Regions from separate parts of the Alteromonas sp. ISO5 genome, predicted to be linked through region 2. Evidence: predicted binding sites of a transcription regulator. Region 2 holds the regulator's gene; each other region holds the start of a gene.

Region 1 (7,653 bases), 510 kb from region 2:
GTACCTGATTATTGCCAATCACCTGAGTTATCTGGATATCGTCCTGCTCATTGAGTTTTCGGCATTCAGGATCCCGGCCCCCAAGTTTTTCTTAAAACAAGAACTCATCTGGCTTCCGTTTGTTGGGCTTGCTGCCTGGGCACTGGAAATGCCATTTATGAAGCGCTATTCGCCAGCCTATCTTAAAAAATATCCGCATAAACGGGGCACTGATATCGACACGACCAAACGCTATTGCCAGAAATTTCGCCACAAGCCCACCACGGTGATCAACTTTGTTGAAGGCACAAGGTTTACCCCGGCCAAGCATGCCAGTAAAAAAAGCCCCTATCAGCAGCTGTTGCCGCCAAAAGCCGGGGGTATTGCTTTCACTCTAGCAACAATGGGCGAGCTGTTTACCAATATCCTGGATATTTCACTGCTTTATCCGGATAATCCAAAGCATCCCATGCTGGCCATGTTAAGTGGTCAAATGCGACGAATCATTGTGGATGTGAATGTGATTGACATTCCAGCCCAAGCCATTGGCGACTATTATACCGATGCACAGTTTAAAGCCGGCTTCCAGCAATGGGTAAATACCCTGTGGCAGGATAAAGACCGCAACATTATTGGATTAAAAAAGGGTAATTAAATGGTCACAGCGGAAACGCTTCGGGAAAACTTCGTTAGACTGCTCAGGCAGGTTGATACCGACATCGTATTAAACGGTTCGCTGTACAACAGCTTTTCCTTATTACTCATTTTTGTACTGGCTGTTACCGGCCTGTTAGTTAGCCGGGTCATGCTGAATTCGTTTGTCACCCGCTTTATCCTGAGAAGCAAAACCCACTGGGATGACGCACTGCACAGCCATGGCTTCTTCAAACGACTCATTCACCTGGCGCCAGCGCTAATCATTTTTGCCAGTACTCATGTGCTGCTGACCAGCGACAGTCTGCTGTACACCGTGTTACTGAAAGGCTCATTATTGTATTTGATGACCGTCGCAGCATTGTCGGTGAGTGCGTTACTGAATACCTTTGAAGACTGGTATAACTCCACTCCTTTTGCGGCACAGGCATCGATTACTGGTTTTGTTCAGGTCGCCAAGCTAGTGCTGTTTATTGTGCTGATGTTACTCAGCGTATCGCTTATCGTAGAGCGGAGCCCGCTGTTACTGCTCTCCGGCCTGACCGCCATTGCTGCAGTACTGCTACTGATATTCCGTGACACTATTCTGGGATTTGTAGCGGGCATCCAGATTACCGCTAACCGTTTATTCAACAATGGCGACTGGATCCAGGTTGACAAGTTTGGCGTTGATGGCGAAATCATCGAGCTGGGACTAACCAACGTCAAGGTCAGAAACTGGGACAATACCATTTCCACCATTCCAACCTATTCACTGACCAACGAAGCGATTAAAAACTGGCGCGGCATGCAGGAGTCAGGCGGGCGGCGCATCAAGCGCGCCGTGTATATCGATATCCATTCAATCCGTCTTTACGATGAGAAGAGCCTGCAAAAGGTAGCAAAAATTCGTTTTATTGCTGATTACATCAAAAGTAAAATTGACGAACTACAGCGTTATCATAAAGACAATTCTATTGATGAGGGTGACTTACTCAATCGTCGTGCGTTAACCAACATTGGTACATTTCGCGCTTATCTGGAAGCCTATCTGGACAAACACCCCAAAATCAATCAGGACATGACGCTGATGGTCCGGCAACTGCCGCCCAATGAGTTAGGATTACCGCTGGAAGTGTATTGCTTTTGCCGGGATAAGTCCTGGGTGGCCTACGAGAAGGTTCAGGCGGATATTTTCGACCATATCATGGCCATGCTGCCGTTGTTTGAACTAAGAGCCTATCAGCGTGACAGTCACCTGGCCGCTCTGTCGGGCCCGGCAAGCCAACAAAATCATACGGATAAAGCCCCTGAGACAGTAAAAGACTGACACAAAAAAAGCGCTCTTGAAGAGCGCTTTTTCTTTACCGAAAGTCGATGAGCCGTTAATTAGCTGATGACGTAGAGCATCAACAGGCTGATCACCAGGCCACTAACACCCAGATAACCCATTTCAATGCGCTCGTGCAGGGCTTCGCTGCCCTCTTTGCCAGACATAAAGCCCATGACTATGCTGCTCATGCCTAAAGTAAACGCTACTAACGCAACACCAAATAAAATTGCATCAATCCAGTCACTCATAATCTTTACCCTATAAAAATTCTGCGCGTATTATGCACTAAGGAAACAAAAATGAACATGCGCAAAATCAATATTCCGCTGAATAATGAACATGGTCAAATATGCTAATAATTAGTGTTACTTCCAAAACAATAGGGAATAAATTCTCAACTTTAGTACAACAAAAAACATAACCCATTGTTTTATAAAAATTTAACAGATTGGCCTGTGAATTGCGATACGACATTCGTATTGTTTAAAAGCAAAATTGAGGATAACCATGAAAACTGTTGCTGCATCATTAATTTTAACGACCGCCTTGATTGCTCAACCTGCACTGGCACACGTTGAAGTTGATAATAAATGTAATATGGAACTGCACGGCTCGGTAACCTTTGATCATGGCGATCTGACCATCACCACCGAAAGTGGCGAGAAGGTTCTGATCACGCCAAGTCACCAGCTATACGTTGATAATCAGGCAGTAAACCTGGATAACGACGAACAACGCTGGGTGTCTGATTATTACAGCAGTATTGAAACCGCCATCCCCATGACAGTTGAAATTGCCCGTGACGGCATCAAGATTGCCAGCTTCGCCATCACCGAAGTATTCACTGAACTGCTGGGTGAAGATAATGACCTTACTGAGGATTTTGATACGCTGTTCACCGATCTGTCGACCCGGATTGACGAGCGTTTCTACGCCGCCGATGGCACTTATAAATTTGACAGCACGGGGCTGGACGGCGACTGGGCTGATGCGGCATGGAGCGAAGAGTTTGATGAAAAAATTGAATCTCTGGTTGAGCGTTCTACCGGTCACCTGTTAATGGCAATTGGCCGCCAGATGCTGTTTGAGGACGGCGACATGGAAGCTTTTGCCGGCCGTATGGAAAACTTTGGTGAAATGTTTGAACAACGTGTTGAAGGCCAGACTGATGCACTGGAAAGCAAAGCCGAAGCATTATGCACCGTGCTTGCTAAAGCTGACTATGCCGAATCACGCATGCAAAAGAACATCGCTGGATTGTCTGGGCTGGATTTACTGGAAACCACCGGTAAGTCTGCGCTGAAACAATAATGAAATCGCTACCGGAAATGTTAAGCTTGAGCCAAACAAAAAAACGGTAGCGCACATGACATCCCAACAAGAAAATAAACTCATACTGTGTGGTTGTGGCTGGCTGGGAGGATATCTCGCCAGCCATTTCCGTTCCCAGATGAGTATCTACGGTACTACCCGTAGCGAAGACAAAGCCAGGCACTTAAATCAACAAGGTATTCACGCCATCTCTTTTGCGCTGGGAAATAACCCTGAAGCGCTTCTCGCGGTAGCTCCTGACAGTACCTTTATTCTTAATATTCCGCCGGGCAGACGCAATACCGACTTGAGTCAATTTACCTCAGCGATGCAGCAACTAATAACCGCGTTATACAGTCAGGTACCGCCCAAGCAACTTATTTTTATCAGTACCACATCGGTTTATGGTGATCAGGAAGGCATTATCACTACAAACACTACGCCTGCCCCGAACACCGCGTCGGGTGAAGCCCACGTAGCAATTGAGCAATGGATTCAGACCACAGCACCGGACTCGGGTTATCTATTACGCCTGGCCGGCCTGACCGGGCCCGACCGGCACCCGGTAAACACTCTGGCAGGCAGAACACTCAGTGGCGCGACTCAGGTAGTCAACCTGGTACATGTGGATGATGTGGTAAAGGTTATCCATGCCCTTATGACGCAAAAGCCCGCCAACAAGCTCTGGCATTTATGTAGCGATGGGCACCCCATGCGCGGTGAATATTATCCGCAAATGGCAAAACGGCTGGGGTTACCAGCCGTTGAATTTAGTGACGAATTAACCAGCGAAAGTGTGCCTTCAGGTAAACAAATTAATCCCGGGGCAACCCTTAGCGGCCTGGGATTAACGCTTTCTTATCCCACACCGTGGACAATGCAGCTGGCCTGATGGCCGGCCTGACGCCGGCGAAAATTAGCCAATCAGACTGACACCGAGATATTTCAGCGCTACCGTATTAACGAATATCACCGCCAGGATAAGCGGAATAAAGGTCCCCACTGAGATATCCACATAGCGTTCAACCCAGCTGCCTTTGTAGTTAGGCGCACCGACCTGCAATGCCTTGTTGAAATTATGACGTTTCCAGCGATACATCACAAAAATACAAATCAGCAGGCCATTGAGTGGCAAAATCGTGTCGTAGAATACGTCATACACCACATCGAAGAATGACTTATCTGCTCCGGCGTAAGCGGTGAACGCAGTCAGGGCCGGCACAAAACCAAACGACAATGCGCATAACGCGGCTAAGATCACCAGCAGCACACCGAGAACCAATAACGACTTGCGACGGCTGTAGTCTTTTTCGTCCATTAAAGCTGCTACGGGCACCTCAAAGATAGAGACCAGGGAAGTAATGGCGGCAAAGAAAACCAGCAGGAAGAAGATGCTGGCCACGATACTGGCACCAATGAATCCGATACTGGTTTGTAAAGCCAGAAATATCTGTGGCAAGAATGAGAAGATCATGCTTATTGATGATTCACTCAGCTCGGTAGTATCAATATTCGGATTAAACGAAAATATCGCGGGCAAAATCATCAGACCGGCCGTAAACGCTACCGCCGTGTCAGTAATCGCGACTAATTTAGCCGAGTTAGGAATGTCGGACTGGTTATCAATGTAACTACCGTAGGTAATCATGATCCCCATCCCCAGACTTAACGAGAAGAACGCCTGCGATAGGGCGCCGTTGATCACCGATGCATTAATTTTGGTGAAATCCGGTACCAGATAAAAACTCACTCCGGCCATAGCGTTGTCGCGGGTAAGTACGAAAATAACCAGTAACACCAGCATTACAAACAAAGTGGGCATCAGTAGCTTGGCGGCTTTCTCGATGCCTTGTTTCACCCCGCCCTGTAAAATGCCGTACATAATGCCCAAAACAGCTGCCATGTAAGCAAAAATTACCGGCGAGTTAATAAAGTTGCCGAAGGTAGCGGGATCGGCGAGTAATTCTAAATCGCCGGTCACCGCATAAAACAAGTAACCAAATATCCATACCGTAATCACCAGATAAAACACGGCAATCATAAAGGGCGTAACGATAGACAACCAACCGGCGATCTTCCACTTTGCCGAATTGCCGGTGAGATCAGAATAGGCTCCCAGCGGATCTTTCTTGGTATGCCGTCCCACCGACATTTCAGCCATCATCACCGGTAAACAAATAGCGAATACAAAAATGGCATACATCAGCAGGAATGCGCCGCCACCATTTTTTGCAGCGCCGACCGGAAATCCCACCAGGTTGCCAATACCTACCGCAGAGCCTGCGGCGGCCAGAATAAATCCAAGGCGCGATCCGAACTGTTCTCTGGTCCCGCTCATATAAGTTCCTCTTGTGATTTTTATTGTTGCTTTACTTCGGAACGGTGCGCACAACTTCTTTTATTGGTAATGACGGTTGGCTGCGTCCTGTCGTCCGATTTTTTCCAACAGGCATACTATCAATACCCTGTAAAAAAGTCTTGGGTTTCATCGGAAGCAATCTGCCAGAAGGCGGCAAGCGCTGTACGCGCCACTTACCAGGGAATAGGTTTGTCGTCCCAGTCAAGAAAGTAAGGGCTGTGTTCAACTTCACGTTGCTGAATAATAGCGACCAGTTGCTGCGCCGTAAATTCAGGTGTAAACAGTTTTTCCGGTTTTACGTTACGCTGAAAAGGCTCTGATAAGTGCGAATCCACGGTGCCCGGGTGATAGCAAATCAGGCTGGTCTGCCTGGCTCGCCGCTTATATTCCACTGCAGCTGTTTTAATCAGCATATTGAGCGCCGCCTTTGAAGCCCGGTAACCATACCAGCCGCCGAGACCATTATCTTCGATACTGCCAACCCGGGCGCTTAACACGGCTAAGGTTGAGTGTTCAGATGGAAAAAAGCCAACCAACTGCTTTACCCACAGCATCGGCAGCACGGTGTTAATGGCGAAGTAATGCTGCAACGCTTCAGGCGTGATGTCTTCAAGCCGTTTTTCTGGCTGCACCTCGTTGTCATGCAATATGCCGGTGGTACACACCACATGGTGAAACTGCATGTCGTGTTGTTTGCATTCAGCCAGCCACCCGGTAACCGCCTGTTCATCCGTTGTGTCCAGCTGTACCGACTTCAGGTTTGCTTCCGCGCCGCTGATCTCCTGCCCCTTACGCGAAACCGCGTAAACGGTAGCCTGTGGAAATTGCTTGTGCATTTGCCACGCAATCGCCTTTCCTATTGCACCGCTGCTGCCAATCACTAATACATTCATGGTTTTTTGAGCTCACACTGCTGGCAACGCTTTTGCCCGGTTAACAAATAGGAAATACGGTAACGATGTTTGGCAAACCACAGGTAAAAGCGGTCGGCCAGCGGTTTAACCAATGGCCAGCGCAGTGGCGCATACAGCCAGCCTTTCCCCACCAGCCGCCAGGCTTCGTAGGTGACATCCAGGCCAATGAGCATGGAGCCATCGGCTCGCATAGCGTGAATGCGGTCATTGAGGGCCTGCCAGTCCAGCTCAGGAAAACGCTGCGCAAAGTCCGCCGCCATAATATCGACAAAGCCAAGCTTATTATCTTCATTGAGGCGTTTCAGATGGCGCATTTCTATGGCACATAGCGGGCAACCGCCGTCATAGAATATGGTGAGTTGTGGGGTTGTTTTCGTATTCATGCCTCCTTATACGCACAAATTTATCGCCTGGATGACTTGAAGAACTGTCTTTACGCCACCACACTTCATGCATTACAAAAACGCGGAGTTTTTTATGACAACCACAGCGACAGAAATCACTGCAACCGCCACGCTGGCCGGCGGCTGCTTCTGGTGTATCGAATCAGCCTTTAACCAGGTTCAGGGCATTAAACTGGCGACCTCCGGTTATGCCGGTGGCCACACCGACTCACCCAGTTATGAGGCCGTTTGTAAAGGCGATACCGGCCACGCGGAAGTGGTACAGCTTACTTACTATCCGGACCAAATCAGTTATCGGGAAATTCTCGAAATCTTTTTTGCACTGCATGACCCAACCCAGTTAAACCGCCAGGGTAATGATGTGGGCAAGCAATATCGCAGCGCGGTGTTTTATCATAACGAGGAACAGAAAGCCGCAGCAGAAGCGATTATTCAGGAAATGACTGACGACCAGGTCTGGCCAGATCCTATCGTGACCGAGGTAGTGCCGTTATCTAATTATTCAGACGCGGAAGATTACCATCAGTCTTACTTTAAAAATAATCCGCAAAATCAATACTGCGCTATGGTTGTCGCACCAAAACTGGCGAAGTTCAAAAAGACCTTTGCCGAACGTTTACGTTAAAGAATCTACCTTCTAAAGAAAGTGGGTTTGCTTTATTCCCCTATAGCGGACCCTATTTAAATCGAAGAAAGAAAAATATTTGTGCCCTTCTTCAG
Region 2 (7,653 bases):
CAAATCAACAGTTATACCGGTGTAGTGCAAAAGGTGACCACGCGGGCCACCACGCTGGTGGACTTTGATGGTAATCATATTCAGATCCCCAACGCCGTGATTTACAAAGGTACCATTAAAAACCTTACCGCTAATCCCAAAATGCGCGGCCAGTTTACCTTAGGTATAGGTTACGATGCCGACTGTCAGCGGGCTCAGCAGTTGGCGTTGCAGCTCATTGGCGAACACCCTAATGTACTTAAAGAGCCGGAGCCGTTAGTACTGGTTGATGAACTTGGCTCGGCAACAGTAAATTTGAAGGTGTATTTCTGGATCAACGTAGAAAATACCAGTGTGATTAAAATGGCGTCGGTACTAATGCGCGATCTGGTAAAACGGTTTACTGACGAGGGAATTAGTATGCCGGACGATGCCCGTGAAGTGATATTCCCGCAGGGCGTGCCGGTAACTATGGTGGATATTCAGGATCAGGACACCCCCCCTGAACCGGTCAAACCAAGCCCTGTCAGCAAACCTAAAGCCGTTACAGAGGACACCGCTGCTGCTCATGATGATGTCTCCAGCGAAAATGATGATATCCGCCGGCAGGCAGAAGAAGCGAGAGCGCCGGAGCAAGGCGCTAATATTTTGTCCTAGTGCTTTCCAGCCCCTTATCGTATTAAAAATCCTCTCACAAGGGGCTATGAGACCTGCCAGGCTTCTGCTTTTAATGTTCTGTTAATGTTGCTGCAAAGTTTTATTCATCCTTTCGAACTATAGTTAAATCAGTCAACCAGCAGGAGTTCGATATGACAATTACGCGATTCGTGCCAAACTTTATGACATTGACTATCCTGATGACCTCGTCAGTCGCAGCATCGACTATGAATGGGCGAAACGAACAGCTCATACCACAAGGTGCAGTGGATCTCACTATCAGTCAACAGGCCAGCGGAATTCAGGCGAGCGACGTATATGGAGCGCCAAAGACAGTTTTTGCTGCGCCTGTCTGCAATCCAAATAGTTTCGCAGTGGGCAAGCTAGTAGAGCCATATCGGTTAGTTTGTGAGTACTTTAGCCCCGTGCAGACGCACAGTAAACAGACTTCAATTACAGAGTTCCAAATATCTCCCAGCATAGGGAAAACGGTAACATTCAGAGGCTGGTCTGCATGGAGTAGGGATGGCAATGCTCCACCTCCAGGCCACTACGATACGGATTCAGCGGATAATCGTCATGTGAGACTGGAATTTAGATTTGGATTCCATGTGAATCAAAACGGCCGGCTGCAAATGCAATTAAATGATTAGTCTTCGTCATTCGCAGAGAAACCACAGATAACCACTTCACAGTGGTTATCTGTTTGTGCTACTCATCTTCGTTAAAGCGTCCGACAATCAAATTTTCCACCGCCGCCATGGCGGCTTCGGCATCCGGGCCTTCGCTGATCACATCAACCTGTTCACCCTGATGACTTTCCATCAGCATTAAGCCCAGCACGCTGTTGGCATTGGCTTCTTTATCGCCTTTTTTTAGGGTGATTTCGGCATCAAACTGATTGGCCAGTTGCACTAACTGAGTAGCGGCCCGTGCATGCAGGCCAAGCTTGTTAACAATGGTAAGGGTTTTTTCTACGCGCATTATCGGTTTAACTCCCGGTGACGAATTTGCACATCAGGGTGTTTATCGCCGTATATTTTGGCCAGTGACTGCGCGACAAATACGGAACGATGCTGGCCACCGGTACAACCAATGGCAATGGTGACATAGCTGCGATTATTTCGCTCCAGATGCGGCATCCAGGTATCCAGCAGGTTTTGAATTTGCCAGATAAATTTAGTCACAATGGGCTGTGAACCCAGAAAAGCTTCTACCGGTGAATCCAGGCCGGTAAGGTGCTTAAGATCCGGCTCCCAGTGCGGGTTGGGGAGAAAACGAACATCAAACACGTAATCGGCATCTTTGGGAATACCATGCTTAAAGCCGAAAGATTCAAATACCAGCACCAGCCTGGAACTCTTTTTACCCAGAATACGCTCGCGGATAAGCTCCGCCAACTGATGAATGGATAAGCGGTCGGTATCAATATAGAGGTCAGCCCGCTCGGTGATGGGCGCGAGGAGTTCTTTTTCTGCCTGTATTGCATCAGCCAGGGATTTATTCAGTTTGGCCAGCGGGTGCAGGCGGCGGGTTTCACTAAAGCGCTTCACCAGCATGTCATCACTGGCATCCAGATAGACAATGGTCATCGACCAGGATGAGGGCAGATAGTCGAGAATCTCGACTAATTCATCGGGATCCTTTGGCAGGTTACGCACGTCGATACTCACGGCTACCTGATCGTATTCGTCGACTACGGTATGGGTGAGCGTTGGGAGCAAGTTTACCGGAATGTTATCAACGCAGTAGTAGCCTAAATCTTCCAGGGCCCTTAGCGCAACGGATTTGCCGGAGCCGGAGCGCCCGCTGATAATAATGAGTTTCATGGTTGTGTCAGACTCCCTGCCGGACTATTGTTCAGCCTGGTCGCATAGTGCGGCGATAACCTGTTCCTTCGATTCGGCGTTACGGATCGTTTTTACAATGCTTTTCTGGCTTAACTTACCGGCGATAGTTGCGAGCGTTTGCAGATGCCCTTCGGTTTGGTTTTCTGGCACCAAAATGGCAAAAAAGATATCCACCGGTTTATCATCAATGGCGTCAAAGGCAATAGCCGGGGTGGTTGTTACTACCACAGCTGTTACTTTGGAAAGGTTAGCCAGTCTGCCATGGGGCAAGGCTATGCCATTACCAATGCCGGTGCTACCCATTTTTTCCCGGCTGAGCAGGGCATTGAGGGCGTCTTCTTTTTGAATTTCGGCGTTGGTTTCGGCAGCAATATCACTGATGATTTCTAAAATTCGTTTTTTACTGTTGCACTGGACCGCACATTCAGTGCGATCCAGGCTAACTAAGGCTTGAATATTCATAAGGTTAAATTGGGCCTAGTGCTTTTTGAGCTTTTCCTTATGCTTTATTACCTGGCGATCGAGTTTGTCGATCATACTGTCTATCGCAGCATACATATCCTGATTTTCTGACGAGGCAAATACTTCCGCTCCACTTAAATGCATCGTGGCTTCGGCTTTTTGAGTAAGCTTTTCCACGTTGAGGATCACATGCACATTGGATATGTGATCAAAGTGGCGCTCCAGTTTAGTAAACTTGGTATCAACATAATTACGCAAAGAATCGGTTATCTCGATGTGATGACCTGTAAGATTTATTTGCATAGTTCGTCTTCCTTATATTTCGGCCTAAATAAGGCTCTTGCGTTGGTTAGACGGTGGAATCGACAAGGATTCCCGGTATTTTGCTATTGTTCGCCGGGCAACTTTAATACCTTGATCGGCCAACAATTGAGCAATTTTGCTGTCGCTTAGTGGTTTACTGGGCTTCTCGGCGGCAACCAGTTTTTTGATCAGAGCGCGGATGGCAGTGGATGAACATTCTCCGCCAGACTCAGTGGCTACGTGGCTGGAGAAGAAGTATTTCAACTCAAAAATACCGCGAGGGGTGTGCATGTACTTTTGGGTAGTAACCCGCGAAATGGTGGATTCATGCATATCGACCATCTCGGCTACGTCATTGAGGACCATAGGCTTCATCATTTCCGGGCCGTGTTCGAAAAAACCCATTTGCTGCTGCACAATGCAGTTAGCTACCTTGAGCAAGGTTTCGTTACGCGACTCCAGACTCTTAATGAACCACTTGGCTTCTTGCATGTGCGAGCGAATAAACTGGGAATCTGAACTGTTACGGGCCTGGCGGCTCATGGCAGCGTATTGTTGATTTACGCTCAGTTTTGGCAGACTGTCCGGGTTAAGTTCAACCACCCAACGACCTTTTTTCTTGGTGACCGATACGTCAGGAATAACGTACTCAGGTTCCTGGGTAATTAGCGCACTACCTGGACGCGGATTAAGGGTTTGCAATAAGCGCATCGCTTCTCGCAAATCGTCTTCCTTCAGGCGTGACTTACGCATTAAGGTGCGATAGTCCTTGCTGCCCAGCAGGTCGGCATAGTCTTCGATAAGGATCTTTGCTTCCTTGAGCCATGGCGTGTCGGGAGCAAACTGTTTTAACTGGACCAGTAGACACTCCTGAGGGGTACGTGAACCTGAGCCAATGGGGTCAAACATTTGAATCCGCTTTAGTACGCATTCAATTTCGTCGGCTTCAACCGGCTCTTCCATATCTTCAGTATTGACGCTCTGCAGGATATCTTCAACTGTTACCGTTAAATAGCCTGATTCGTCAATTGAGTCGATAATCGCAATGGCGATTGCGCGGTCTACATCACTGAAGGGCGTCAGGCGCATTTGCCAGAGCAGGTGGTCCTGGATGTTGTCGGTAGTTTCACCCTGAAAAACCTGGTCATCGTCATTTGAAGCCGGGCCAGGCGCAGGCGCCGATGATGCTGAGTAATATTCATCCCAGGTGCTGTCGATAGGGAGTTCATCGGGCAGTTCGTTTTTCTCGAGCGCCTCGTTGGTGTCCATGCTGGTCTCGGTACTGGCCGTTGCGGCGGCATCGGCTTCAGCATCAAGCTTGCTTTTCTCTATAGTATCGTTGTCGCTGGTGTCATCAACTTCCAGTAACGGATTCGAATCGAGTGCTTCCTGGATTTCCTGTTGTAAATCCAGGGTAGAAAGTTGCAGCAGTTTAATCGCCTGCTGCAATTGTGGCGTCATAGTAAGTTGTTGACTAAATTTGAGCTGTAAAGATGGTTTCATCTACTTCTGTTCTTAACGCCTTGCTTGTTATTGATGGGGACAAAACATGTTGTCTTTATGTATCTAACTATAGCCTGAATTGCTCACCCAGGTATACATCCTTGACCTTTTGATTACTCAAAACCTGTTCCGCAGTGCCTTGGGCGATTAATTCACCCTGACTGACAATGTAGGCTTTTTCACAGACGTCAAGGGTTTCCCGTACGTTGTGGTCAGTAATCAGAATACCAATTCCACGGTCACGAAGATGTTGTATGATCTTCTTTATATCATTAACCGAAATTGGATCAACTCCCGCAAAGGGTTCATCGAGCAAAATAAATTTCGGATTGGCTGCCAACGCCCGGGCAATTTCTACCCGACGCCGTTCTCCTCCCGACAAACTCATCCCTGTACTATTACGTATATGGTTGATATTGAATTCATCAAGTAGGGCATCCGCTTCATTTTGCTGTTCGGCAGACGAAAGGTCCTTGCGTGTTTGCAATATTGCCATGATATTGTCAAAAACCGTTAACTTTCTGAAAATAGAGGCTTCCTGGGGTAAATACCCAATCCCATTGCGGGCACGTTCGTGCATGGGCTGACGGGTCAGATCCATCTCGTCGATGCGAATATCGCCTTTATCCAGCGCCACCAGGCCCACAATCATGTAAAACGTGGTAGTTTTGCCGGCGCCATTGGGGCCCAGCAGGCCAACTATCTGGCCGGCAGACACCTCAACACTGACATCCCTTACTACCTGCCGGGACTTATACGACTTAGCTAAGTGGGTGGCGGTTAGGGTGGTCATTCGTTTTCATTATCCTGTTGGTCGCCCGTGTTGTCACGGGCCTTGCTTTCGTCGCGCACGGCTTCAATGTCTTCCAGACTAAATACGGTGCGCACCCGGCCATCCTCACTGCCGCTGCCGTCACCGGTGGCTTTAAGTTGTTCTTTTTCCATGTCGTAAACGATGGTTTCACCTTTTACCACACTGGTATTCTGATTTAATTCGGCATCGCCAGCCAGAGAAATGGTGCGATTAGCTACTTCATAACGGATTTCAAATGCGCGGGCTTCAACTACCCGGCCATCGTCCAGGGTCTGGCTGTAGACAGCAGGTTTTCCGGTAGCGATAAATACTTCCTTGCCTTTGCCGCCGCCGGCTTCTACTTCAACCCGGTCGGCCTTAATGCTAAGTGAGCCCTGGGTAACCTGCACATTATCAATCAGAATGGACTTTTTATTTTTACCATCCAGGAACTGCGACTCGGAAAACACCTCGATGTCTTTTTTGAAATCAGATTTGGCTGCCAGCACCACGGCCGGCGATAGTGCCAGCGACAGGCTAGTTAGCAGGGGAATAAGTCGTTTGCACATGATGATTCAACTCATAAGTTTTATTCAATAGGTTGGCGCGAAGTCCGTTACTCAATATCAGGAAATCAGGCCCCGAAATTTCCACCCTGGCTTCGGACACCATGGTTTGTTGGTCCAAATCTATCTCAAGGTAGTCAGTGGTTACCCGCTGCACAAAGTCAGCCTGGTTTTTACTTACAATAACTACGTTATTTTCCAGTTGTATCATATTGTTATCATACAACGTACCTTCGTCGGCGACTACCTGCCAGGGCGGCTCGTCAGACTCCTGGTAAATCGTATATTGCGGTGCTAAAAACAGCACAAAGCCTAACTGCTCGTAGTTTTCCATGGTGGATGAAAATACTTCATGCACGCGCTGACCTTGTTCATTATATAATGTGGTGGTCAGGTTACGGGCTTTATAACTCGGTGTAATGGCCAGCACATCCTGATCCGGGGTGATCACCGGATCTTCGGCCAGAAAACCGGGCAGGTAAAGCAATGTGGCCAGAATAAACAGGCAGGCAATGCTCAGGCCTACTTTACTCATACACTGGCTCCTAAAATACCGTGTAAACTATCATTGGCTTGCAGCAGGGTGTCACACACTTCCCTTACCGCACCAAAGCCGCCCGGTAGGGTGGTAACCCAGTTTGCCTGCATAATAACCTGTGGATGGGCATCCTTCACCGCAATGTTAACTGCGCTGTGCGTAAACATGCCGGTATCCGGCATATCATCACCAATTGCTGCCACCTGTTCCCGGGTAAGTCCCAGTGAGGCGATTAATTCAGCCAGCGCGTCGGCTTTGTTTTCTTCACCCTGGATAATGTGAGATACCTTTAATGATGTCATACGGTCCTTAACGATAGCTGAACGTCGGCCGGTAATTACTGCCACTTCGACGCCGGCATTAACCAGTGCTTTAACGCCGTAGCCATCGCGGGTGTGAAAGGCTTTTAATTCTTCGCCCTGGTTACCCAGATAAATGCGACCATCTGAAAATACGCCGTCGACATCGCAAACCAGCAGCTTAACCTGTTGCAACTGCTGGTAAAAAGCCTCAGGAAGTTCAGTATACAGGGTTTTTACCAGGCTCATCACAGTACTCCGGCTTTTAACAGCATGTGCATGTTAAACGCTCCCACTGGCTGGTTGTTTTCATCAACCACCAACAGGGCGCTGATTTTATATTGCTCCATTAAATTGAGTGCTTCTACAGCAAGGTCTTCACCATGGGAGGTGATACAACCACGGGTCATCACTTCTTCTACGCGCGTATTATGAATATCCGCCCGGGCATCCAGCAGGCGGCGTAAATCGCCGTCGGTAAATACACCCAGCAGGTTACGCTGCGTATCGGTGATACCGGTCAGTCCCAGGCCCTTGCGGGAGATTTCCAACAGTGCCTCAGACACCGTTGCCTGCTCGGGGACCAGCGGGATTTCATCACCAGAGAGCATAATGTCCGCCACGGTGAGCAGCAATTTGCGGCCCAGGCTGCCACCAGGGTGAGATAGAGCAAAGTCATCCGAGGTAAAGCCGTTGGCGTCCA
Region 3 (7,653 bases), 870 kb from region 2:
GGCCGTTGCTTAAAGCCGCCGCAATTCGGGCATTCATTGCTCAGCAAATCATAGCAACGGTAGCATAGGGCGGTAGATCACCATCACACCCTTCGCAATTAGGCTTTAAAATGAGCATGGCTTTTTCCTTAACTTATTCATAGTGGTAGGGTTATTTTCTTGCTGTGAATTAGCGTACACTGTGCCTTTCTTTTTGTTATCGCCCATGTTTATGAACAAAACACTTTTTACTCTACTACTGGCTATTTTCTCCCTGCACTATAGTTACGCCGATACGGTGCGTGTCGCAACGTTCAATGTCAGTATGGAGGCCAGTAATTACCAACCGAAGGGAGCCTCAGAAAACGCCGCTGATGTGTTACTGACCTTATTAAAACAAGGCGATCATCCGCAAATTCGCAATATTGCTGAAATTATCCAACGGGTGGCACCGGATATTATTTTGCTTAACGAATTTGACTATTGCCCGAATGCAACGCCCACAGCCATTTCTTTGTTTGTCAGCAACTACCTGAATAAAAGTCAGCACGGCCAGGCAACGATTAATTATCCTTATCAGTATATTGCGCCGGTTAACACTGGTGTCGCTACGCCTTTTGATTTGGACAATAACGGCGAGAAAACCGGTAATGCTGGTGATGCCTACGGCTGGGGGATGTACCCCGGTCAGTATGGTATGGCACTGCTCTCGCGCTATCCGATTGATGTGGCAGCGGTTCGTACTTTTCAGCACTTTTTATGGCGGGATATGCCCGGTGCGCTCCAGATCACTGAGCCGGCCTCCCGCGAGCCCTGGTTTACGTCACAAGAGTGGGCGGCGTTAAGGCTCAGCTCGAAATCACACTGGGATATTCCGGTTACCATTAACGGCAAGACGTTACACATACTAGCCATGCATCCCACGCCACCTAACTTTGATGGGCCTGAAGATCGCAACGGCAAGCGAAATCATGATGAGATCCGTCTGATGGCTGATTATTTATCACCTGAACGGGCTCACTATATCTATGACGACAATGGCAAAAAGGGCGGATTTGAGGGCCAGCGGTTTGTGCTGGTCGGTGATTTTAATGCTGCTGATATTGGTGATAAGCACCGTCCGGGGGTGATTGAGCAATTAACCGAACATCCGCTGGTTAATAGCAGTGTGATCCCGCAAAGTGAAGGCGGTAGTGACTCAGCTGAGCCGCCTTACAGCAGCCGTTTTACCGCCTACTGGGGGGCACGTGCTGATTATGTGTTGCCCTCTGAAAAGGGGCTGACAGTGCAGGGTGGTGGTGTATTCTGGCCTGGAAAAACTTCGCCTTTATACCGGCTGGTTAAAGACCGGCAGAGTAGTTCCGATCACCGGCTGGTGTGGATGGACATTGTTATCAATGACGATTAAAACGGTCTGGCTAGCATTACCTCAGGGGCGGTAATATTTTAAAGAAATGATACCTCAAAATTTACGGCTCTGGTAAAATCACCGACCTCAGGAACCGCCAGAGCCGCTGACTTTCAGTCACGCTTACGAATATCAGCATTGTGTGCTGCGGGCATTCCTTTCTCTTGTCTAACAAGTAAGTTTTTCCAACGCAGGAGGCCGGTTTGGAAGTGTTAATTGAGCGTATGATGTACGCGTCGCGGTGGTTACTGGCACCGATTTATTTTGGTTTGTCGCTGGCGCTTATTGCCCTGGGGATCAAGTTTTTTCAGGAAATATTTCACCTCCTACCCCATGTGCTGGAAATCAGTGAAACCGATATTGTGCTGGTCGTATTATCGCTGATTGATATTGCTCTGGTATCCGGCCTGATCATCATGGTGATGTTTACCAGCTATGAGAACTTTGTATCCAGCATCGATTTAAAAGAAGGGACAGAAAAACTGGCCTGGCTGGGGACTTTGGATACCGGCACACTAAAGAGCAAGGTGGCAGCGTCGATTGTGGCGATTTCGTCGATTCATTTGCTAAAAATCTTTATGAACGCGAAGAATACCGAGAATGAAAAGCTTATGTGGTACGTGCTTATTCATCTTACCTTTGTGATTTCCGCGTTCGCCATGGGCGTGCTGGATAAAAAAAGTAAAAAGCATTAACCGTTAAAAAGGGCAATGTGCTACCACGTTTGTCGTGGCACATTGCCCTTTTGTTTAGCGTGCAGATTAACAGTCGTCGTCTTCTGCATCCACGCCTTCTTTCACATCTTCACAGGCGTCTTCCACGGCATTACCGGCATCGGTTACCGCTTCATCGATAGCTTCACCGGCATCTTCTGCTTCACCGTCGCCACACGCGATAACTGAACATGCGAAGGCAGCAATGATAGTCATTTTAAGTACATCAAGTAATTTCAACGTTTTCATAATAATCTCCCTGATTGGTTATTGAGTTTGTGATTGACTAAGCTCTTGGGGCTTTGCCGCGCAGTGCGCCAGCAACCAAAGAGATAACCAGTAATACTACAAATAAGAAGAACAGAAACTGCGCGATACCAGTTGCTGCACCGGCGATTCCACCAAAACCGAAAACTGCTGCGATGATGGCAATGATAAAAAATGTAATTGCCCAACCTAACATGATGTCTCCTTTAATTTCATCTAATGTCACAATGGTATATGCTTATCTTGTGCCAAAATCTATATCACTGATATTTATATGAAAATTAATATTCGCTGTCGCTGGTACAGCGTCTTTGATAATTCGTTACAAGCACTAGTGCATATTTTACAGACTACGATGCTGTGTTAGGCTGACATCACTGCCGATACGTTTTAGGATCGGTTTATCATTGCTATAATTCACCCGGAGAACTCATGGCTAATAGTCATTCCGCCTTTATTGGTCTTATGCAGCGCGCCCGTAATGTAAAACGCTGGCCGCTGATGGCGCAGTTTCAGTCTGAAATGCTATCCACCCACATTTATGAAGCGTCGGTGATTGCCCATATGCTTGGCGTGATTGCCAGGGAAGTCTACGGTGAAACCATTGAGCCCGATCGGGTAGCTGCCATGGCGATATTTCATGAAGGCAGTGAAATTGCCGGTATGAGCGACATTCCAAGCCCGGTGAAATATCACGACCCGGAAACGACCCAGGCGATCAAAAAGCTCGAACGACGGTTTGAGCAGATGCTGATAAAAACACTGCCTGAGCCGCTTCAGTCATGCTATGAGCCACTGATACTACAGGATAAAAATGACGTGCATGTGCGCCTGGCCAAGGCGGCCGATGTATTGTGTGCCTATCTTAAGTGTGATTATGAGCTGGCCAAATCAAATCATGAGTTTTCCAATGCCATGGAAGAAATGGAAATTCAGTTGGAACGTTACCGTGAAATGCACCCCTGTGTGGATTATTTCTGCAAAGTCTTTTTAGAAGATGCCAAAGGAACACTGGATGAACAAACCAAGGATTTGGACTGGGTGGAAAACGCTAATCAGGCAAATTTAAAAAATCCCTGATTCCCCTTTACGGGTTAATTGCATACGGCGCCTGAACGGCGCCATTGTCATATCAGTTTGATGAGACTGCAGGCAAAGCGGGTGCGGTGTCGTCATCCTCTTTAATAAACGTTGCCTTGACGCGTTTTGACATCAGCATATACGGGATCCAGATAAGTGCACCAATTAGCGTGCGAACAAACTCTTTGGTGGTATCAGGATCGAACATGGGCTCTTGCGGTAACACGATGGATACTAACCAGGCATCAGCCGGAATAAACACCAGTGAAGTCAGCACGATGCCAATGTAGAAAGAGGGAAATAGCCAGTGTCGGGTGAAAAACAAATAAATCAAATAAAGGGATGCCAGAAAAAGCCCGACGTTAAAGGTAATTTCACCGATCAGTAAAGGCCCCCATAAAGGATGATATGCGGCAGAGTCTGCATTGGTTAGTGCATCCCATACGTCACTTTGTAGCAGTGGCTCATAAACGGGAAAGGTATTCATTAGCAGCCGAAAAGGCGTGAATACCACGCCCAGCCCAACTAAAATTAACCAGCCACCCAAGCCCTGCTTATCCGTTGATGGGGCATCGTTTTTTGCTTCCATGTTGTTGTTTTCCTTTTGCTACTGACGGCCCTGGGTCACTCCTGATAAATACAGGCAGGACTAACTAAGTATCAGTAGCTTACTCAATAAAATCGTAACTGTCGCGATAAATTTGTGGCGTTGGAGCAGGTCTTGTTGTCACTGGCCCATGTGATAGTTCTATATACAAATGACACTGCGGCGGATTACTTACCCGGTTGGTTTGCAAGCTCGTGACTGAGTTTTTCCAGACACTGCTGATGGCGGGTTGTAATGGTGCGCAGGTTCAAAGACAGCGGAGAAGGGGTCAGTGAACTCAGGTTTTCTTTCAGGCTCGCCAGCAATCGTTGCTCGATTTCGATGAAATCGCGGACATGACGAATTGAAGGGTAGTGCTCTAGCATCGACTGGAACTGCTGTTTTACCTGTTCCGACAGAGCGTAATCATGCCCGTTATTGCTCTCAGCCTCCATCAGACGCAGGGCGCGAAGCTTTTCAGCTCGCAGCACCCGCAGGCACGCCCGTTGCTGCGGCTGCTGGTTGCTTTGCTGAGCGGTTTGGTATAGCTCAGCGCCTTGATTAAAAAGGTCTTTAAACATTTTGATGGCACATTTTCCGGTGTTCGACATAATCATAGTTACACCTTATTTGTTTGACCTGTGGAAGCGCTTATCTCAATCGGATAGCATCTTCGGGGAGCGGCTCGAAGCGACCGTACTGGACAGTCATGGCATAGTATTTCATGTCAGCTGTAGACGTATCGGCTGAAACGGGATTGGGCGTAGACACCTGCTCGCATCCGGATACCGTGCATTGCTGATTAGAAGGTAAACTGGTAGCGGTGATATCGCCGGTAACTGTACCATCAACAGTCTGAGACTGAGGGGCTGCAGTTAATACCTGTTGGTTGGTCATAGATGGCATAGTCACAGCCTCGCTTGAAACAATGCGGTACCAGCGGTAATCACGCTCCAAACCAATCTCTTCTGCACGTTGCTGGCTGTATTGTTCCAGGGTCTCCTCACTGGTTGCGCTATTGGCCTTGTAAAGAATTTTATATTTACCTTCAGACAGGCGATGTGATGAGTAACCTGCTTCGTGGGCCGACCCGGCAGCCTGGTAAGGCGTTGTTGTTAACTGGGAGCCTGCGCAACCGGTTAGCATACAAGTGGTTACCACAGCGAATACCAAAGCTCTGATCAACACTGCATCGCTGAATAATCTGAATAATAGTTGTATGTCCATGTTGTTTTCCTGTTTGCGTCATCGTCAGAAACCGGGTGTTGAAACGCTTCGATTAACCGTTACTGACAGAATTAAACCTGTGCTTACAGGAGGGATTTGCAACGCTTATGCCATTAACGTGATTAATTTTATCTTATTGATATATTTGGATTAATTTTAATTTTTGTGAGAGAGGGTAATGATGAAGGAAGAAGGCAGTGTAAAACTTGCAAAGTTTTACCTGCAAAAGTTCAGCATTGCCAGATCAGCTTTACTCACAGGCTTCAGTAGTACCTGCGCAATGGGTAAACCGTCGAGGCGAGCTTTATCCGGCTCTGCGCCGCTGATAATAGTCACGTTCAGGTTTGGGGCGACTTCATTGATTGCGGCAGTCAGTTCATAGCCATCGGTATCGGGTAGATGCAAGTCCATAAGTACGTGGGCATAATGTTCCGGGGCATGGGCAATCTTTTCCAGTGCCTGTTGACCATTAAGCGCAATATCCGCTTCGTAATCCAATGAGTTCAGCAGCAGACACATTAATTCGGCCGCGTCCTCATCATCCTCAACGACCAGTAAAGAAGACTTCTGCTCAGCCGTACTAATCTGTTTAGGGGCGGAAGGCTGGGAGGCCGGCAGCAAAAAGGTGCTGAGCACCTCACTCAGATCTTTACGGTCGATAGGTTTGGCAATCACGTTGTCAAAGCCTTCAGCCAGTAACGATTCTCTGAGTCCCTTACGACTGGCTGCCGTAACGGCTACCACAGGCGTTTGAATGCCAGAGGAGCGCATGGCCTTTAAGCAATCAATGCCATTCATAACCGGCATATGAATGTCCATGAGTACCAGGTGGAAGGGCTCTCCGTTATGTTCTGCACTGCGTATCTTTTCTAGTGCGTCGGCGCCATTCTGTGCGTAGGTTACCTGAGCCTGACTCATACTGACCAGGCGGCCGGTGAGACGGCGTATTTCCCGTAAGTCGTCAACAATGAGCACCCGGCCATCGAGGTGTTGGTTAATTTTAAATTGTGTCGGAGGACGCTCAGGCGCCTCGAGATTCAGGCGGATCAGGTTTTGTTCGGTGCTGCCTTCAGCATTAATGCAAAACCAAAAACGACTGCCTTCGCCATGGGTGGATTCTACCCTTATCCGGCCGCCCATACGACTGACTAATTCATTGGAGATAGCCAGGCCGAGACCAGCGCCACCATGGTTGGCATGGATCAAATCCTCAATTTGTTCGAAGGGCTTAAAAATGGTGTCCAATTTGTCTGCCGGCATGCCAATACCGGTATCCTTGACGGCAAAACAGACTCGCTCGTTGTCGTTGTCGAACTCAACATTAATCGCCACTTCGCCAGTGTCGGTAAATTTAATCGCGTTGTTAACAAGATTGATCAGGATTTGTCGCAGTCGGGTTGGGTCAGCCTCAATGTATTCGGGAATGAGCGAATTGGCGTTGACCGTCAATACTAGGCCTTTTTCACTGGCCTGCATAACCATCAGACTGTATAGATCGGTTAAAAAACCGTTCAGGTTAAGCGTTTGTGGCATCAGATCTAACTTGTTAGCCATGATCCGTGACATATCCAGTAAGTCGTTGAGCAGGCTAAGTAAATGTTTACTGTTATTTAAGATAGTTGAGAGTTCAGCGTTAATTCGCTCATTGCCGGGGCTGTCCAGTAACAGCTCGGTATAACCGAGGATGGAGGCCAGTGGTGTTCTGAGTTCATGACCAAGATGGGCGAGAAATTTATCCTTGGCCTTGTTTTGCTGCTCGATGCGATGACGTTCCAATCTTTCGGTTTCGATTTCGCGGCGCACCAGCGCGTAGCGAATGGTCCGCATAAAACGCGGCGTGTCAACTTCGGCTTTGGTTAAGAAGTCTTCGGCACCGGCGCGCATTACCCGGTCGTCAACAATACTGTCGGCCTGGCCTGTAAGCACCACCACCGGAATCGTTACTGACAGGCTTTTGAGCTTTTCCAGTACGTCCATGGCGTTCTCCTGACCCAGCAGGTAATCGAGCAAGCATAAATCAAATGCGTCCGTTTGCAATTGTTCAATAGCTTCTTCACCCGTTTTGGCCCATACCAGTTCGAACACCGGCGACTTGCACTGCGACAGCGAGTCAGCGGTCAAAAAATAGTCGTCTTCGTCATCTTCAACCAGCAGAATGCGTACATGGTCAGTCATGGATCACTAATGCCTATTTATTGTGGGGGAGTTCAACAAATTCTATCCAGTAGCGACCGATAGCGCGCATAAGATCCACCAGACCCTCAAAGTTGACTGGTTTAGTAATGTAAGAGGCGGCACCGAGGTCGTAACCGCGGATCATATCTTCCTCTTCTTTCGAGGTGGTTAGGATCACAACCGGAATACTGCGTAAATGAGGGTCGGCTTTGATATGC
Region 4 (7,653 bases), 1.9 Mb from region 2:
TGCTGATACGCAAAGGCATCTTTAAAGCCCATAGCCCGGCCTACCAACGATAGGATTTCCCAGTCGTGTTTAGCTTCACCCATGGGTTCAACCAATCCTCGCTGACGGGAAATGCGCCGCTCAGAATTGGTCACTGTGCCGTTTTTTTCTGACCAGCCAGTGGCTGGCAGGGCTATGTGCGCGTAGTTCAGCGTGTCGGTTTGTGCCGCTGTGTCAGACACGATAACCAGCTCACAGTTTTTTAGTGCAGCTTCCACTAACGCTCGGTTTGGCATACTCGCCACCGGGTTGGTTGCCATGATCCAAAGGCACTTCACCTTGCCCTCGGCCGCAGCCTGAAACATATCCACCGCCCTTAAGCCGGGCTTAGTGATTAGATTCGGCGCCTGCCAGAATTGCTTAACCGTGGCTTGGTGCTGTGGATTATCGATATCCATATGCGCGGCCAGCATATTGGACAATCCCCCCACCTCACGGCCCCCCATGGCATTGGGCTGACCGGTAATCGAAAACGGACCGCAGCCCTCTTTACCAATTTTGCCGCAGGCAAGATGGCAGTTAATAATGGCATTGCCTTTATCCACACCACTGGTTGACTGATTAATGCCCATGGAGAAAAAGGTGATAGCCCGGGGCAAGTTGGCAAACCAATTGAACAACTGCTTTATTACAGCAACCGGTACATCACAGGTATTCGCAACTTTTGCAACATTCCACTGCGCAGCATCCGCCAGGGCTTGCGCAAAGCCGTTAGTTGAGCTTTGAATAAACTTATCATCGAGGGCCTGATGATTGGCCAGATAATTCAGCAAGCCACAAAACAGCGCGGTGTCGGTGCCGGGTTTGAGGGCAACATGCAAATCGGCCAGTGAACAGCTGTCGGTCTCTCTTGGATCCACCACCACCACTTTCATGTCCGGATTACGCAGTTTAGCCCGTTCTATGCGTTGGAATAATACCGGGTGCGTCCAGGCCGCGTTGCTGCCGGTTAAGATCAGTAAATCGGTGTATTCAAGGTCTTCGTAATTACACGGCACAATGTCTTCACCGAATGCCCGTTTATGGGCAACCACCGCAGAAGACATGCACAGCCGCGAATTCGTATCGATATTCGCCGTTCCAATAAAGCCTTTCATCAGCTTGTTGGCAACGTAGTAATCTTCGGTGAGCAACTGCCCTGAGCCATAAATCGCCACAGCATCCGGCCCATGTTGCTCAACAATACTTTTCATTTTGGCCGCAATAACAGACGTTGCCTCATCCCAGCTGGCTTGTTGGCCATACACTACCGGCTTGAGTAAACGCTTATTGCCGTCCAGGGTTTCCAACAGATGAGTGCCTTTGATGCAAAGGCGCCCAAAGTTAGCCGGATGTTCAGTGGAACCTTGCAGCTCGCTGAGGCTGCCTGCCATGCCGCCGCTTTGCACTACATCCACACCACAGCCCACTCCACAGTATGGACAGGTGGTTTGCACCAGCTTACTGGCTGGTTGGCCTTTGGGAGTTACATTTGGCAGCGCGGCATTCATAGTTTCACCCGTGATTAAAGTTCGATAAACACGCGGTTGTGATCAACACGCACCGGATAGGTGTTAACGCTGATATCATCACGTTCCAGACACGTTCCCGTTGCCAGGTCGTAGTGCTCTTTATAAAGCGGTGAAGCCACCACAATTTTATCAGTCAGCGTGCCTACAATGCCGCGGTACAGCACATTGGCTTCACCAATAGGATCCCAGTTGCTGATTGCATAGAGGTTCTCTTCGCCATCGAGCTGGACACTGAAAATCGCTACCTGCACCTCGCCGATTAGCGCACACACACCACTGTTAGTGACCAGGTCATCCACATGACACACATCATGCCATGGAGCAATAATATTAGCCTGAGCCTGCATGATAATTCTCCTAAACGAGTTCTACGGGAATGGCTTTACCAGCCGAAAATTTTTCGGCCTTGGTGGCCGGACGAATTTGCTCGCGCTCAGTCACAAATTGGATATTCGAATCCGATTCATCACTGTTAACGAACTGACGAAAACGTTTTAATGCTTCAGGCGATTCAATAGTGGTTTTCCACTCGCACTGGTAAGAGTCAGCAATATGCTGCATCTGCGCTTCAAGCTCTGCACAAATACCCAGCGAATCGTCAATGACCACTGACTTTAAGTACTCCAGACCGCCTTCGAGGTTTTCCATCCACACCGATGTCCGTTGCAGGCGATCGGCCGTTTTGGCATAGAACATCAGCACGCGGTCCATGTATTTCACCAGCGTTGCATCATCTAGATCAGTGGCAAATAAATCGGCGTGGCGCGGCTTCATGCCGCCGTTTCCACATACGTAAAGGTTCCAGCCGTTTTCGGTGGCAATTACACCGATGTCTTTACCCTGCGCTTCAGCGCATTCACGGGTACAACCGGAGACGGCAAATTTAATTTTGTGCGGTGCACGCAGCCCTTTATAACGGTTTTCCAGATCGATAGCCTGAGTCACCGAGTCCTGCACGCCGTAGCGGCACCAGGTACTGCCCACACAGGATTTAACAGTTCGCAACGCCTTGGCATAAGCGTGACCGGTTTCAAAGCCACCGGCCACCAGCTCTTCCCAGATAGCCGGAAGCTGCTCGACGCGGGCTCCGAACAGGTCAATACGCTGCCCACCGGTAATTTTGGTGTACAGGTTATAACGTTTAGCCACGTCGCCGAGCAGAATAAGTTTGTCGGGGGTAATTTCCCCGCCGGCAACCCGTGGCACGATGGAATAGGTACCGTCTTTTTGCATGTTACCCAGATAGGTATCGTTAGTGTCCTGTAACGGCTGATGCTGTTTTGCCAGAATGTAATCATTCCATACCGAGGCAAAAATCGACGCGGCAGCCGGTTTACAAATATCGCAACCTAAGCCCTTGCCGTGTTTTTCCAGCAGCGCTTCGAAACTCTGGATTTTCCCTACCTGAATCAGATGATAGAGCTCCTGACGAGAGTAGTTGAAGTGCTCACAAATGGCTTTGGATACTTCTACGCCGCGTTTTTCCAGTTCGCTGTCAACCACATTCTTCAGTAACGCTGCACAGCCGCCACAACCAGTGGCCGCTTTGGTACTGGATTTAACATCGCCTACTGAGCAGCAACCGCCATCGATTGCACCCACGATGTCGCCTTTAGAAACGTTGTGGCAGGAACAAATGGTCGCCGTATCGCCCAGTGCATCCGCCCCCAGGAGAGGCTTTTCTCCTGCCGACGGCAGAATTAACGACTCAGGACTGGCCGGTAAAGCAATACTATTAAGGGCATACTGCAAAAGGGTGTCGTAATCGCTGGTATCACCAATTAACACAGCACCCAGTACCAGTGATTTATTGGCATCCACCACCAGCTTTTTATATACGCCCTCCGGTTGGTCATGATAAGTGTAAGACAACGCGCCTGGCGTGCGACCGTGGGCATCACCAATAGAGCCCACTTCCACGCCCATCAGTTTCAGTTTGGTACTCATATCAAAGCCGGCAAATTCGCCTTCATTACCGATGATATTGGCGACGGCAGCGCGTGCCATGGCATAACCGGGGGCGACCAGACCATAGATTTTCTTATCCCATAGCGCACATTCACCAATGGCATAAACATTCTCATCAGAGGTTTTACACTGGTTATCGATGACGATGCCACCACGTTCACCGACAACCAGGCCAAACTCACGAGCCAGTTGATCGCTGGGGCGGATCCCGGCGGAAAATAGCACCAGGTCGGTTTCCAGGTGCGTGCCGTCTGAAAACTTCATGCGGTAGCGACAGGTTTCACCGGCTTCGATACATTCGGTGGCTTTTTGCGTGTGAACCTGCACACCGAGCGCTTCAATTTTGTCTTTCAGCAATTCACCGCCCATGGGATCGAGCTGTACCGCCATAAGCTGCGGGGCAAATTCCACCACGTGGGTATCAAGTCCAGCCTGTTTCAGCGCATTCGCCGCTTCCAGTCCTAGCAGACCACCGCCCACCACAACCCCCACTTTGCTTTGTGCGGCAGAAGCGCTGATAGCTTCCAGGTCCTCTATAGTACGATACACCAGGCAATGTTCCTGATCGTTACCAGGAATCGGCGGTACGAAAGGGTAAGAACCGGTTGCCAGTACCAGGGTGTCGTACTCATAAGTCTCGCCTGATTGGGTGGTGACGACCTGCTTGTCACGATCGATGTTGGTTACCCAGCCGTTGGTGACGGCATTAACGCCCCAGTCCTGATAGGTTTGCTCATCAGTAAGCGCCAGATCGGCCGCGGTTTTGCCGGAAAAATAAGAAGAGAGATAAACACGGTCATAAGCCAGTCGGCTTTCGCCACTTAATACCGTGATATGGCAGGTGTGCTCACTGTTAATCAGTTGCTCGACAAAGTGGTGACCCACCATACCATTACCAATAATAACGATGCGTTGTTGCCTTGATGACATGTTCATTTCGTCCACCCTTTTTAAAGGCAAAAAAAAAACCCACAACCATTCCTGGTTGTGGGCTTCATTGCCTGTTTAAGCATTTGCTAATCTGTTTGTTCAGGCCTTTGGGTCTGTCACTGGCTAATAGCAGACAGGCCACAAGAGTCTTGATATAAATACTGATACAAATTAAGTGCCAATATTTATAATTAATTATTTTCAATTACTTAGTATTTTTCATCTCCCTTGCCCCATACTAATACGCACCAAAACAAAGCAAAATCCTGTTCTTGGTGCACAACCCTGGCTACTCTAGGCTGCGCCAAAAAGCAGCACCAGCAGTATTAATACTGCAATAACCAGTATGCCAGAGATGCCCTGCCACACTCGCACCGGGTGCCGCTCTATTAGCGGTAGCGTGCGCCCATAGGCCGGATTAGGATGATGCAGATCATAGACAAACTCCGATAAACTTTCGTAGCGTTTGGAAGCCTGGGGCTGACAGGCACGCTTTATGGTGGCATCCACCCACGCCGGCACCGAGACATTACGTTGATTTAAGCTAATGTAACGCAGCGTGAGTAAACCTGAATAACTGGTCTTTTTGGCAACATTCGCATCATAGGGATATTCCCCCGACAACAGGTAATACATTAATATCGCTAAAGAGAACTGCTCGGCGCTCTCATCTGGCCACAGGCCAACGAAATACTCAGGCGCAGCAAACAGCAAATCGCCGGGAATAAACAACTGCTCACTGGCCATTAAAAAGTTGTGACCGGACAAGCTCGCTGCACCATAGTCAATCAGCGTCAGGGTATTGTTGTCGCCAACCAGGACGTTCTCAGGTCGAATATCCTGATGCAAAATCCCCTGCCGATGCAGCGCGGTTAAAGCGCCGGATAGCTGCGTAGCCCAGTCTCTGAGTAGCATCAGACCAGGTGCACCGTTATCATCACGCCACTGCCGCAAGCTAATGCCCGGGCGGTATGCCAGTACGACGTAAAAACAGGTACGTGAAAACGCCTCACTGACACCGTTAAGTAATTGCGGGTGAGTAACACGCTTAGCCACCCACTCCTCTTTGATCATCTCATCCAGAAAGCCGCGGTTTTCCTGCATCGACACGGCCGGCACTTTAAGCACCACCTGCTCATTTGAATGGCTATGGCGGGCAAGATACACGCTACTGCGTTCGGTGTTGCTGAGCAGCCTTTGGACACACCAGTCATCAATAACACTACCAGCTGTGATTGGGCTCGTAATAAATGGCAGATAACCGGATGATTCATAGCTGACCGGCACCGGCTGATTAATGGCCTTAACGTTAACCGCGGCGATGGTCAGGTTATCATTGCAACCAAAATCCAGAGCCATGTTAGCAACCTGTTCACAGCCTTTATTTAAGTCGGTGTCAGCTTGTTGCAAAACGGCTAACCAGTCCTCAACCGAGAGGGTTTCGGCGATACCGTCGGTCATCACCACGAAGGTATCCCCGGGCTGAATATCCCTGGCGGTAATGTCTACATTTAATTCGGGTTTAATGCCCAGTGCATTACTCAGATAATGATGGCCGCCTTCACCTTGCTGACGATGATCCTGCGTACACAGTTCGACCTGATGTTGACGAATGTGATAAATACGGCTGTCACCGCAGTGCAGTAAAATGGCTTTATCACCGTGCAGAAGCACGGCACTAAAGGTACACACGTAGCCCTTATCCGGATTCTCCCGATAGGGGCTAAGTTGTGACTTGATATATAAACGGGTGTTAATGGTTCGCAGGACCAACTCGGCGGCCCGTGCCGGTGACCATACGTTAGCCGTCATCAGGTAATCGCGAACAAACTCATTAATGGCCAGTTCGCTGGCGTATTGACTCACCTGACTACTGCTGATCCCGTCTGCCACGGCGGCAATAATGCCACGACGCTGCAAACGCGAAAAATCAGGCACTGTCACAGCGTGACAGTCCTGATTGATGTTTTTTATTCCTTTGCCGGAGAATGCTCCCCAGCGAACTTCAGGCATAGGAGCTTATACTTTATCGTTCACTTTCGCCGCCGGCACTGCTTTGTTAGTGCCGCCAGTGGCCAGTATACGCTTAGGTGCCGTTTTAACGTGAGTGGAATAAAGCGTCAGACCAGTAAATGCTAAGCCTCCTACCAGGTTACCTAACGCGGTGGGGATTTCATTCCAGATAAAGTAATCCATGATTGAAAACTCACCGCCCATGATCAGACCAAACGGGAACAGGAACATATTAACCACTGAGTGTTCAAAGCCCATAAAGAAGAACAGCATGATAGGCATCCACATCGCCAGTACCTTGCCACTGACATGGGTAGAAATCATCGCGCCAACCACGCCCAGTGATACCATCCAATTACACAACATGCCGCGAATAAAAATAGTAAACCAGCCAGCTGCACCGTATTCGGCGTACCCCAGAGTTCGAGCTTCACCGATCCCGGCAACTTTAGTAGCAATAGCTCCGCCATCGGTGTTGTAACCCATGGTAAAGATAAACGACATCATTAAGGCAACCGTTAACGCACCGGCAAAGTTACCCACAAACACCAGCCCCCAGTTTCGCAAGATTTGCGGCCAGGTAACCCCGGGCCGTTTTGCCAGCCAGGCCAGCGGCGCCAGTACAAATACACCAGTTAACAGGTCAAAGCCCATCAGATAAAGCATACAGAAACCAACCGGGAACAGGATAGCCCCAATCAGAAACACGCCGGTTTTAACGGCGATAGTTATAGCAAATACTGCCGCAAGTGCCAGAATAGCACCGGCCATAAACGCACGAATTAACGTGTCGCGGGTCGACATGTAAATCTTCGACTCACCCGCATCAACCATTTTGGTTGCAAACTCAGAAGGTAGTAAATACGCCATATTAATCACCTAAATATATTGAACAAAAACACACCCACAAACACTTCATTACAATCGTCAGGCACAAAAAAAGGCGTCCGCACTCACTCCTAAGAAGTAAGTTGCGGACGCCTTTATCCGAATTCTATTCCAATTGTAAAACCATTACGGTTTGCTGATTTTACCGATACAATTTCGATGCCAACTCAAGTGAAAATAAATAAACAATAATTATCAACAATTTAAAATAAAGCGCCGATTTTTTGAAACGCTTACCCTTAAGTGTGGCGCGCCACGATAGCGCAGTTTCACCATTAAAGTGCATTATTAACGGTGCAACTTC

The links. Region 2 encodes sigma-54, which starts transcription at its own class of promoters, with help from an activator protein. Its sites were predicted from a motif close to GTTGGCACGNNNNTNGNNT; they were not measured.
Region 1: the regulator sigma-54 is predicted to act here: its motif matches at 2,393-2,411, upstream of AC2T0J_RS10530 (YggN family protein).
Region 3: the regulator sigma-54 is predicted to act here: its motif matches at 2,602-2,620, upstream of AC2T0J_RS16545 (DUF1328 family protein).
Region 4: the regulator sigma-54 is predicted to act here: its motif matches at 4,613-4,631, upstream of nirB (nitrite reductase large subunit NirB).

What each region holds. Positions count from the first base shown of each region.
Region 1 covers NZ_CM176572.1:2,313,405-2,321,057, reverse strand. Annotated here, with positions in the region: gene yihG (1-acylglycerol-3-phosphate O-acyltransferase, YihG family) at 1-634, shown strand, start outside; gene AC2T0J_RS10540 (mechanosensitive ion channel family protein) at 635-1,942, shown strand; gene AC2T0J_RS10535 (hypothetical protein) at 2,002-2,193, opposite strand; gene AC2T0J_RS10530 (YggN family protein) at 2,453-3,256, shown strand; gene AC2T0J_RS10525 (NAD-dependent epimerase/dehydratase family protein) at 3,312-4,148, shown strand; gene AC2T0J_RS10520 (sodium-dependent transporter) at 4,173-5,594, opposite strand; gene AC2T0J_RS10515 (SDR family NAD(P)-dependent oxidoreductase) at 5,789-6,508, opposite strand; gene AC2T0J_RS10510 (thiol-disulfide oxidoreductase DCC family protein) at 6,505-6,912, opposite strand; gene msrA (peptide-methionine (S)-S-oxide reductase MsrA) at 7,007-7,558, shown strand.
Region 2 covers NZ_CM176572.1:2,822,779-2,830,431, forward strand. Annotated here, with positions in the region: gene AC2T0J_RS12645 (mechanosensitive ion channel family protein) at 1-636, shown strand, start outside; gene AC2T0J_RS12650 (HPr family phosphocarrier protein) at 1,348-1,620, opposite strand; gene rapZ (RNase adapter RapZ) at 1,620-2,465, opposite strand; gene ptsN (PTS IIA-like nitrogen regulatory protein PtsN) at 2,490-2,948, opposite strand; gene hpf (ribosome hibernation promoting factor) at 2,964-3,251, opposite strand; gene AC2T0J_RS12670 (RNA polymerase factor sigma-54) at 3,276-4,754, opposite strand; gene lptB (LPS export ABC transporter ATP-binding protein) at 4,822-5,547, opposite strand; gene lptA (lipopolysaccharide transport periplasmic protein LptA) at 5,544-6,116, opposite strand; gene lptC (LPS export ABC transporter periplasmic protein LptC) at 6,085-6,648, opposite strand; gene kdsC (3-deoxy-manno-octulosonate-8-phosphatase KdsC) at 6,645-7,199, opposite strand; gene AC2T0J_RS12695 (KpsF/GutQ family sugar-phosphate isomerase) at 7,199-7,653, opposite strand, start outside.
Region 3 covers NZ_CM176572.1:3,695,590-3,703,242, forward strand. Annotated here, with positions in the region: gene AC2T0J_RS16520 (hypothetical protein) at 1-37, opposite strand, end outside; gene AC2T0J_RS16525 (DUF1272 domain-containing protein) at 41-118, opposite strand; gene AC2T0J_RS16530 (endonuclease/exonuclease/phosphatase family protein) at 206-1,387, shown strand; gene AC2T0J_RS16535 (TIGR00645 family protein) at 1,591-2,082, shown strand; gene AC2T0J_RS16540 (hypothetical protein) at 2,149-2,349, opposite strand; gene AC2T0J_RS16545 (DUF1328 family protein) at 2,387-2,563, opposite strand; gene yfbR (5'-deoxynucleotidase) at 2,800-3,447, shown strand; gene AC2T0J_RS16555 (DUF2569 domain-containing protein) at 3,500-4,036, opposite strand; gene AC2T0J_RS16560 (hypothetical protein) at 4,222-4,650, opposite strand; gene AC2T0J_RS16565 (CC0125/CC1285 family lipoprotein) at 4,685-5,260, opposite strand; gene AC2T0J_RS16570 (response regulator) at 5,477-7,435, opposite strand; gene AC2T0J_RS16575 (response regulator) at 7,449-7,653, opposite strand, start outside.
Region 4 covers NZ_CM176572.1:4,694,564-4,702,216, forward strand. Annotated here, with positions in the region: partial or broken gene AC2T0J_RS21265 (molybdopterin-dependent oxidoreductase) at 108-1,529, opposite strand; gene nirD (nitrite reductase small subunit NirD) at 1,544-1,897, opposite strand; gene nirB (nitrite reductase large subunit NirB) at 1,908-4,448, opposite strand; gene AC2T0J_RS21280 (bifunctional protein-serine/threonine kinase/phosphatase) at 4,743-6,461, opposite strand; gene AC2T0J_RS21285 (formate/nitrite transporter family protein) at 6,468-7,331, opposite strand.